Regions from separate parts of the Mesorhizobium sp. WSM4935 genome, predicted to be linked through region 1. Evidence: riboswitches for the same ligand, from Rfam matches in the RefSeq annotation. Region 1 holds a riboswitch; each other region holds the start of a gene.
The links. Region 1 has a riboswitch for thiamine pyrophosphate ahead of thiB (thiamine ABC transporter substrate binding subunit). Riboswitches for the same ligand answer to the same signal wherever they lie in the genome.
Positions count from the first base shown of each region.

Region 2: linked by a shared signal. The riboswitch ahead of thiC (phosphomethylpyrimidine synthase ThiC) and the one ahead of thiB (thiamine ABC transporter substrate binding subunit) in region 1 are both predicted to bind thiamine pyrophosphate.
Region 3: linked by a shared signal. The riboswitch ahead of thiC (phosphomethylpyrimidine synthase ThiC) and the one ahead of thiB (thiamine ABC transporter substrate binding subunit) in region 1 are both predicted to bind thiamine pyrophosphate.

Region 1 covers NZ_JARTVR010000017.1:21,189-24,461, reverse strand. Annotated here, with positions in the region: gene P9273_RS27520 (ABC-F family ATP-binding cassette domain-containing protein) at 1-287, opposite strand, end outside; gene P9273_RS27515 (thiamine diphosphokinase) at 289-933, opposite strand; TPP riboswitch at 1,070-1,175, shown strand; gene thiB (thiamine ABC transporter substrate binding subunit) at 1,228-2,229, shown strand; gene thiP (thiamine/thiamine pyrophosphate ABC transporter permease) at 2,473-3,273, shown strand, end outside.
Region 2 covers NZ_JARTVR010000002.1:281,740-285,012, forward strand. Annotated here, with positions in the region: gene thiC (phosphomethylpyrimidine synthase ThiC) at 1-1,737, opposite strand, end outside; TPP riboswitch at 1,842-1,957, opposite strand; gene P9273_RS05670 (FkbM family methyltransferase) at 2,157-2,909, opposite strand; gene P9273_RS05675 (hypothetical protein) at 2,906-3,273, opposite strand, start outside.
Region 3 covers NZ_JARTVR010000028.1:28,753-32,025, reverse strand. Annotated here, with positions in the region: gene P9273_RS31405 (metallophosphoesterase family protein) at 1-165, opposite strand, end outside; gene P9273_RS31400 (hypothetical protein) at 657-920, shown strand; TPP riboswitch at 1,238-1,354, shown strand; gene thiC (phosphomethylpyrimidine synthase ThiC) at 1,458-3,273, shown strand, end outside.

The DNA.
Region 1 (3,273 bases):
GCCGGGCCGAGACCTGCCTCGACATAGGCGCGCACGCTGGCGAAGCCGTCCATGTCCGGCATCTGCGGCAGATAGCGGACCGTGGCCGAGGGCTGACGGAAGACCTCGCCGTCCTGCGGCTCGATCATCCCGGCGGCGATCTTGAGCAGCGTCGACTTGCCCGAGCCGTTGCGGCCGACCAGCGCGATCTTCTCGCCGGCGGATGCGCTGAGCGCCGCGCCGTCGAGCAGCGGCGTGCCGCCGAAGGTCAATTTAATGCCATCGAGATTGAGGAGTGGCGGCGCCATATCAGCTTTCTGGAAGAGGATAGGGGTGGGCCAGCAGCAGCGCCCGGCCGCGCTCCAGCGCGATGCCAAGCTGCCCTTTGACCTCGTTTGATATAGTGAGCGAGGAGCCGAACGCCACCTCGACGCGGTCGAGCGGCCATTTGGCGCCGGTGACCGTCAGCCCGGCGAGCTCGGAGAAGCCGAGCACCGAAAACAAGGTGCCGTCAGCATAGTCGAAACCGGCACTGCCGGGCAAAACCGGAACGCCTTCCTGCGCGCCGCTCGTCAGGAGCACGGTGGTGCCCGCCTCGGCCAGCCGCATGGCGAGCGCCAGATGCAGGAAGGCGTGGTCGGCGCGCTTGCCGCCGAAGGCTCCGGCCAACAGGAGGCTGGTCGCGCCGCGCTGAAGCGCTTCCGCTATGGCGAGCTCTCCGTCGGTCATGTCCTTTTCGGTCGGGAAGATCTTTCGCGGAACGGCGGCCAGATCTACGGGCAGGTTCGCCGGCACCGAGTCGAAATCGCCGACCCAGAGTTCCGGCACCAGGCCAAGCATGCGGGCATGGCCGATGCCGGCATCGGCGGCGATGACGCGCGAATCCTCGATCTGGCGTTCGAGCCGGGGCGTGCGAATGAGCTCGCCGCCAAGCAGAATGGTGAATGTGCCCATGGGCGTCGCCCTTACCAGCCCACCGGGCGAAACGGAAGTCGGATGCAGTGCGCTTCGGGCCCGCGTCCTGCCTCAGAACATTAGCTGCCCGGCAAACTTCCGCTTGCGCGGCGCTTCGGCCGCGCTTATCTCTCGAAGCGCTCTAACGGGGTGCCGGACGTGATCCGGCTGAGAGGCAATCGAGCCAACCCGCTGAACCTGATCCGGTTTGTACCGGCGGAGGGATTAGACGTTTCGGACCATCCGGCGCCTCAATTCCTTGTCACTCGAACGAAGGAGGCGCCGATGCGCGCAATGCTGTCTAATCTCATTGTTGCAACCGGTCTTTTATCGCTCCTGGCCGGCGTCGCGCCTGCCGAGGCAAAGGACAAGCTCACCGTTTACACCTATGAGAGCTTCACCGCCGATTGGGGTCCGGGACCGGCGGTGAAGAAGGAATTCGAGGCCGAATGCGGCTGCGATCTCGAATTCGTCTCGGTGGCCGACGGCGTGGCGCTGCTCAACCGCGTCAAGCTGGAGGGCGCCGGCACCAAGGCCGATATCGTACTTGGCCTCGACACCAATCTTACCTCCGATGCCAAGGCGAGCGGCCTGTTCGCGCCGCATGGCGAAGTCTCGGGCATCAACGTGCCGGGCGGCTGGAGCGACGACACTTTCGTGCCTTTCGACTATGGCTATTTCGCCGTGGTCTATGACACGCAGAAGCTGAAGACGCCGCCGAAGAGCCTGAAGGATCTGGTCGAGGGTGCCGGAACCGACAAGATCGTCATCCAGGATCCGCGCACCTCGACGCCCGGCCTCGGCCTGCTCCTGTGGGTGAAGTCTGTCTATGGCGACAAGGCGCCGGAAGCCTGGGCCAAGCTCAAGTCGAGAGTCCTGACGGTGACGCCGGGCTGGAGCGAGGCCTATGGCCTGTTCACCAAGGGCGAGGCGCCGATGGTACTCTCCTACACCACCTCGCCGGCCTACCACATGGTGGCCGAGAACACCGAGCGCTATCAGGCGGCCTCTTTCGAGGAGGGCGAATACCTGCAGATCGAGGTTGCCGGCATCACGACGACCGGCGCGAAGAACCCGCTGGCACAGAAGTTCATCGCCTTCATGACCGGGCCGAAGTTCCAGGACGTCATTCCGGAGACCAACTGGATGTTCCCGGCCGGAAAGACCGACAAGCCGCTCAACCCGGCCTTCGACAAACTGGTGAAGCCGACCAAGACCCTGTTGTTCAGCCCACAGGAAGTCGCGGCCAACCGCAAGGCCTGGGTGGATGAGTGGCTGGCGGTGATGAGCAAGTAGCTGGTCTTGGTTATTATCCTTCCAAGATGATTGCTCTACGGCGCCCCCCTCTGTCCTGCCGGACATCTCCCCCTCAAGGGGGGAGATCAGCTGTCATCTCGACCTTCGCCATTCTCCAACGCCGCAGTACCGAGCGGGGCGCCAAAGCTGCCAATCTCCCCCCTAGAGGGGGGGATGTCCGGCAGGACAGAGGGGGGCGCGAAGGAACGCGGCGTTCGCTAGGTCGAACCCAAATGGTGCTGCGTGCAGCCGCGCGCTGACTCCCGCGTCACCGCCGGCGTCTTCGCCATTGCGGCCATCGCGCTGCTCATCGGCGGCGCCTTCGCCGGCCTTGCCGTCGAAGGCGCGCATGATCTTTCCGGTGCTGCCGCCGCTTTCGACGGCTACCTCCTGCGCGTCGCCCGCTTCACGCTGTGGCAGGCGGCTCTCTCGACGCTGCTGTCGGTCGCGCCGGCGCTGCTGGTAGCGCGCGCTTTATCGAGGCATCCAAGCTTCCCCGGCCGCGCCCTGATCCTGCAATTGTTCACCTTGCCGCTGGCGTTGCCGGCGATCGTCGCCGCGCTCGGCGTCTTGGCGCTCTACGGTCGGGCCGGATATTTTGCCGGCGTCTTCGCCGGGCTTGGCGGCGGCGAATGGCCGGGGATCTACGGCCTCTTCGGCATCCTGGTCGCTCATGTCTTCTTCAACCTGCCACTGGCGACGCGCCTCTTCCTCGAGGCGCTGGGCACCGTTCCCGCCGACCAGTGGCGACTAGCGAGCCAGCTCGGCATGGGCGCCCGGCCAGCCTTCCGGCTGATCGAATGGCCGGTGCTGCGCGCCGCCTTGCCGGGAATTGCGGGGCTGGTCTTCATGCTCTGCATCACTTCCTTCACCATCGTGCTGACGCTGGGCGGCGGTCCGGCCGCGACGACGCTGGAGGTCGCCATCTACCAGGCGCTGCGCTTCGATTTCGATCCCGCGCGCGCCGTGGTGCTGACGCTGCTGCAGATCGCGCTGACCTTCATCATGGTCGTCGCTCTCATGCGGCTCGGGGCCAACACGGTC
Region 2 (3,273 bases), on a different contig from region 1:
CATCCCCTCCTTTTGCGCTTCCGCACGAATGTCGTGGGAGATACGCATGGAGCAGAATTTCGGTCCGCACATCGAGCAGAAGTGCGCGACTTTATGCGCCTCCTTGGGCAACGTCTCGTCGTGGAGAGAACGCGCCGTCTCCGGATCGAGCGACAGGTTGAACTGGTCTTCCCAGCGGAACTCGAACCGTGCCCGCGAAAGCGCGTCGTCGCGGATCTTCGCCGCCGGGTGCCCCTTGGCGAGATCGGCTGCATGCGCGGCGATCTTGTAGGTGATCACCCCGGTCTTGACGTCGTTGCGGTCGGGCAGTCCGAGATGTTCCTTCGGCGTCACATAGCAGAGCATGGCTGTGCCGAACCAGCCGATCATGGCGGCGCCGATGCCGGAGGTGATGTGGTCGTAGCCGGGCGCGATGTCCGTGGTCAGCGGCCCAAGCGTGTAGAAAGGCGCCTCACCGCAAACGGCAAGCTGCTTGTCCATGTTCTGCTTGATCTTGTGCATGGGAACATGGCCCGGGCCTTCGATCATCACCTGGCAGTCCTTTGCCCAGGCGATCTTCGTCAATTCGCCAAGCGTCTCCAGCTCGGCGAATTGCGCTTTGTCGTTGGCATCCGCGATCGAGCCGGGGCGAAGGCCGTCGCCGAGCGAGAAGGAGACGTCATAAGCCCGGGCGATGTCGCAGATCTCGTCGAAATGCTCGTAGAGGAAGCTTTCGCGATGATGGTGCAGACACCATTTCGCCATGATCGAGCCGCCGCGGGAGACGATGCCCGTGACCCTGTCGACGGTCAGGGGGATATAATGCAGCCGCACGCCTGCATGGATGGTGAAATAATCGACGCCTTGCTCGGCCTGCTCGATCAGCGTGTCGCGATAGACCTCCCAGCTCAGATCTTCGGCGACGCCGCCCACCTTCTCCAGCGCCTGGTAGAGCGGCACCGTGCCGATCGGCACCGGCGCGTTGCGCACGATCCATTCGCGGATGTTGTGGATGTTGCGGCCGGTCGACAGGTCCATGACAGTGTCGGCGCCCCAGCGGATCGCCCAGACCATCTTTTCGACCTCTTCGGTCATCGAGGAGGTGACGGCGGAATTGCCGATATTGGCATTGATCTTCACCAGGAAATTGCGGCCGATGATCATCGGCTCGCTCTCTGGATGGTTGATGTTGGCGGGAATGATCGCGCGGCCGCGCGCCACCTCGTCGCGCACGAATTCCGGTGTGACGAAATCCGGGATTGATGCGCCGAATGCCTCGCCGTCCTGTTCAAGCCTGCCGCGCAGCATCTCGCGACCGAGATTCTCGCGGATGGCCGCGAATTCCATTTCGGGCGTGATGATGCCAGCGCGCGCATAGGCAAGCTGCGTCACCGCCTTGCCGGCTTTCGCCCGCAGCGGACGGTTGCGGATCGGAAATCCCCGCGTCAGGCGCTCGCCTGTCGCAAATCCGTTGTCCTCCGGCCTGACGTGGCGGCCGTCATAGGGCTCGACATCGCCGCGCGCGACGATCCAGTCTTGCCGAAACCGGGTAAGGCCCTTCTCGATATCGGTTTCGATCGCGGGGTCGGTGTAGGGGCCCGACGGGTCGTAGACCGTCACCGGCGGCTCGCCGGCAGTCGGGTGCACCGCGATCTCGCGCATCGGCACCCTGATTTGCGGATGGAGGATGCCGGATTTGTAGATTTTGCGCGAAGCGGGCAATGGCCCGGTCGATACGGTCGGGGTCAAGGCATTCATTTGAGGCTCCTTTGCTCGTTGCATTGGAGACCCAGTTCTGTGCCGGAAGGATGAAAAGACGCTTCGATCTGCCTGCTTGAGGCAGGTCTTCGGGCATGAACTCCCGCAAAGCGCTTGCACCGTCCCTACGCCAGTATGAACTGGATCAGGTTCAACGGGTCACTGCGCCGCGAAGCCAGCAGTATCTCAGCCCCTTGCCGGGACTCCCCTGGTGAATGGCCTAGGGTGGACGGGCCGGAGCCATCTTGTCAAGCGCGTTCGGCCCCGGACGGCAAATCGGGTTCGATGGCGCAAGCGAGAGCAATTCCAGGAAAGTGTGAACGGTCGGGCTCGGCGACTTCATCGTAGCCTTCGTCCAGGAATTGCGTCAAAACAAGGAGATCGAGCGGTTCGCCGTTTCCGCGAAACGGTGAACCGCTCTAGGCGAAGGCCCAGATGTCCTCGGCCTGGAAGCCGACCTGGTAGCCGGCGGTCTTCAGCTTGACGACGACCTGGCCGATCTCGGCCGCCGGGAGTGCGCCGACCTCGATCTTGATCATGCCGGGGCGGTAGCGCTTAAGGTCGAGCTGCTCGAACACCATCCAGTCGGCGCCTTCGCAGTCGACCAGGAAAGCGTCGATATGGGTAATGCCGTTGCGGTCGAGCAGCGTCTGCAAGGTCTCCGACGGCACTTCGATGTCCTTCAGATGCAGCGCGAATTTGTTGAAGTTGGCGTCGGCCTCGCCCCAGGCGTTCTTGCCTGACATCAGATTGGTGTCGGTAACCGATGAGCAGCCGATGAACTCGATCGGCAGCGTGCCGGCCTCGAGCGCGGCGGCATCGAAGGTGTGGACCGTGATCGTGCCCTTGGTTCTGGTCACCGCCACCGGTTCGATGATGAAGCGGTCGGTATCCGGGTAATTGGCGCGAAGCCGCTTCTGATTGTAGGGGATCGGCTCGACCAGCATGGCGCGCGCGCCCGCAATGCGGTGCAGCCAGGGCGTCACGTCGTCGAACAGCGCGCCGTCGCAGGCGCCGACATTGACCATCTGGAACGGCCGGCCGCCGAAACGTGCCCTGAGCGCCGCCTTGGCCAGGAACTTCGTGCCGTGCAGCGCTGGCCCGCGGTCGAGCAGGCCGGTCGGCAGACCGAGCGACAGAAGAACGCGCGCGAAGCTGGATAGCGAGCTCATGACTTGTCTCCGGGAATGACCTGCAGCGCGGCGAGGCGCCCGCCCTGGCTTGCCGCCGTCCACAGCGCCGTCAGCGGCGCGGCCAGCAGCAGGAAGGGCGGCAGGAGATTGGGGAAATAGATGCGGGTGTCGTGGATCGGGAAGACGGCGAATTTCGCCAGCACGCCGAGCACGAGCGCCGCGAGCAGGATGCCGGCGCGGCGGTCCAGCCGGAAGCCAGCGCGCTCGAGCCCGAACCAGCCGGCCAGCGCCAGGACCGAAACACCGACCCAGCTGTTGATGCTGATCGCGCGCACCACCGACGCGGCAAAGGCCTTGAGATAGGCGGCCACCGAGAACGGCGGTTCGAAGCCGTCCATATTGT
Region 3 (3,273 bases), on a different contig from region 1:
CGTCAGCCGCCGAAGTTTCGTCAAGACGGCACGCAGCGAAGACGCGCGTAGCTTCTGCGTTATTTTCGGAGCGAACTTGCTATCCTTGGCATCGATGTTGCTAGAGGAAGGATGCCAGTCCGGATAGTGAATATCGCCTACTTGAAGGATTCGCACCCGCCGCATAACTCGCCCCCCTGCCGAGAGCCATAGACTAATCCGTTCGCTTTTGCCAAGCGCGAACGATCATCCGCAGTGTCCTTAACGAGGTAGCCTGCACTTTTCGAGAATTGCCACGGCGGCTATTTTTCGGCTGTGAAGCACACGAGACCCGTGACGTGAGACCCAGTTGCTCAATGCCCAGTTGCTCAATGAGCTTTCTTACGAATAAGGGAGAATTTCCGCGGCCGGACTATCTCTGAGCGAGCGTGCATGACTGCCAACGGAAGGTCTTGCACGCACCCTTGCGATCTTGAGCAATGGTCGCCATGACTTTCTTCTTGCAGGCTTTTGAGTGGCCCAGCCTGCGATCACCAGACCCCACCGATTCTAAAGAGCGTGGCAGATGGGATAGTCGAGGTTGCCCGTGCACAGTCACGCTCAGGGCTTGCGCCGCCCAGAGGACACGCTGAAAAGGCAGATTGGGGCGCAAGCACGCCATTCACGAGAGGTTCGACATGAAGACCATGCAAGAAAAAGACATTCCGGCATTCGTACAAGCAGTTGTGGACGCCGGCTGCAAAATTTGCGCGATTGGCAACTTGGGATACGTCTTTGGCGATGCTGATTTCACGCCAGCGCAACGGAGGGCCGTCGAGCCACAGCTGCGTAGGATTGCTGAAATCTACGGCGAACGCGATCATCTCATGAACGAGATAGCTGTATATCTGCGGTCGATCGGACGCCATGTCGAGGTTGAGCCGAAGACAGGTATTTCCTGATGGCCGTGATCGCGAGAAGCCGTCTTCCAACCTCTGAATCCTAAAGGAGGTGACCCCCAAGGCCGTTCGTCACCTTCGACCAGAATAACCACATCCGTGACCGCCTGAGCTACTTGGTCGATACGCGCACATGGCCAATACAGTTTCTCCATCCTTCACGAAGCGAATGAGGCTTTGGCCATTCAGCCCCGGTCTACGGGGCGTGACTTGTCCCCGATGCATGCGCGAGCTCTCCGCCCGGCTGGCCGCCGGTCGTCGCCACCGGCCGAAGGCGCCCGAATGCGCTTGACAAGATAGCGTCAGCCCGTTCAACCTAAGGCATTCACCAGGGGAGTCCCGGCAAGGGGCTGAGATACTGCTGGCTTTCGCGGCGCAGTGACCCGTTGAACCTGATCCAGTTCATACTGGCGTAGGGACGGTGCAAGCGCTTTGCGGGAGTTTACGCCCGAGGTCCTGTTGCAGCAGGTCTACAGAAGCGTCTTTTCATCCTTCCGGCACAGAACTGGGTCTCCAATGCATGAGCAAAGGAGCCTCACGATGAATGCCCTCACCCCCGCCGTATCGACGGGACCACTGCCCGCCTCGCGGAAAATCCACAAGCCCGGCGTCCTCTACCCGCAGATCAGGGTGCCGATGCGCGAGATTTCCGTCCATCCGACGGCCGGCGAACCGCCCGTCACCGTCTACGATCCGTCCGGCCCCTACACCGATCCATCAGTCGAAACCAGCATCGAAAAAGGCCTTGCCCGGCTTCGCCACGAATGGGTCACGGCGCGTGGCGATGTCGAAGCCTATGACGGCCGCCACGTCCGGCCGGAAGACAATGGATTCGCCACCGGCGAGCGCCTGACACCGGAATTTCCGATACGCAATCGGCCGCTCAAGGCCAAGCAGGGCAAGGCGGTGACCCAACTTGCCTATGCGCGCGCCGGCATCATCACGCCAGAAATGGAGTTCGTAGCCATCCGCGAGAATCTCGGCCGCGAGGTGATGCGCGGCAAGCTGCAACGCGACGGCGAAGCCTTCGGCGCGGCGATCCCAGATTTCGTCACACCCGAATTCGTGCGCGACGAGGTGGCGCGCGGGCGCGCAATCATTCCCGCCAACATCAATCATCCCGAGAGCGAGCCGATGATCATCGGTCGCAATTTTCTGGTCAAGATCAACGCCAACATCGGTAACTCGGCTGTCACATCGTCGATGGCCGAAGAGGTCGAAAAAATGGTCTGGGCTATCCGCTGGGGCGCGGACACGGTGATGGACCTGTCGACCGGCCGCAACATCCACAACATCCGCGACTGGATCGTGCGCAATGCGCCGGTGCCGATCGGTACGGTGCCGCTCTATCAGGCGCTGGAAAAGGTCAACGGCATCGCCGAGGATCTGAACTGGGAGGTCTACCGCGACACGCTGATCGAGCAGGCCGAGCAAGGCGTCGACTATTTCACCATCCACGCCGGCGTGCGGCTGCACTACATCCCGCTGACCGTCGACCGGGTCACGGGCATCGTCTCGCGCGGCGGCTCGATCATGGCCAAATGGTGCCTGCACCATCACCGGGAGAGCTTCCTCTACGAGCATTTCGAGGAGATCTGCGACATCGCCAGAGCCTATGACGTCTCCTTCTCGCTCGGCGACGGCCTTCGTCCCGGTTCAATCGCCGATGCGAACGACGCGGCGCAATTCGCCGAACTGGAAACACTTGGAGAACTCACCAAGATTGCCTGGGCAAAGGACTGCCAGGTGATGATCGAAGGCCCGGGCCATGTCCCCATGCACAAGATCAAGCAGAACATGGACAAGCAGCTCGCAGTGTGCGGTGAGGCGCCGTTCTACACGTTGGGGCCGCTGACGACCGACATCGCGCCGGGCTATGACCACATCACCTCAGGGATAGGTGCCGCCATGATAGGCTGGTTCGGCACCGCAATGCTTTGCTACGTCACGCCGAAAGAGCATCTCGGCCTTCCCGACCGCAACGACGTCAAGATTGGCGTGATCACCTACAAGATAGCCGCCCATGCAGCCGATCTGGCGAAGGGCCATCCGGCAGCGAAAACCAGGGATGATGCCCTTTCGCGCGCGCGCTTCGAGTTCCGCTGGGAGGACCAGTTCAACCTGTCGCTCGACCCCGAAACCGCACGGTCCTTCCACGACCAGACCTTGCCCAAGGAGGCGCACAAGCTGGCACATTTTTGTTCGATGTGCGGGCCGAAATTCTGCTCCATGCGCATTTCCCACGACATCCGTGCCGAGGCCCAGAAGGAAGGCATGGCGGCAATGGCGGCAAAATACCGGGAGGGCGGCGATCTCTACATGCAGGCGGACGAGACTGGCGTACCGGTCGTGCCAG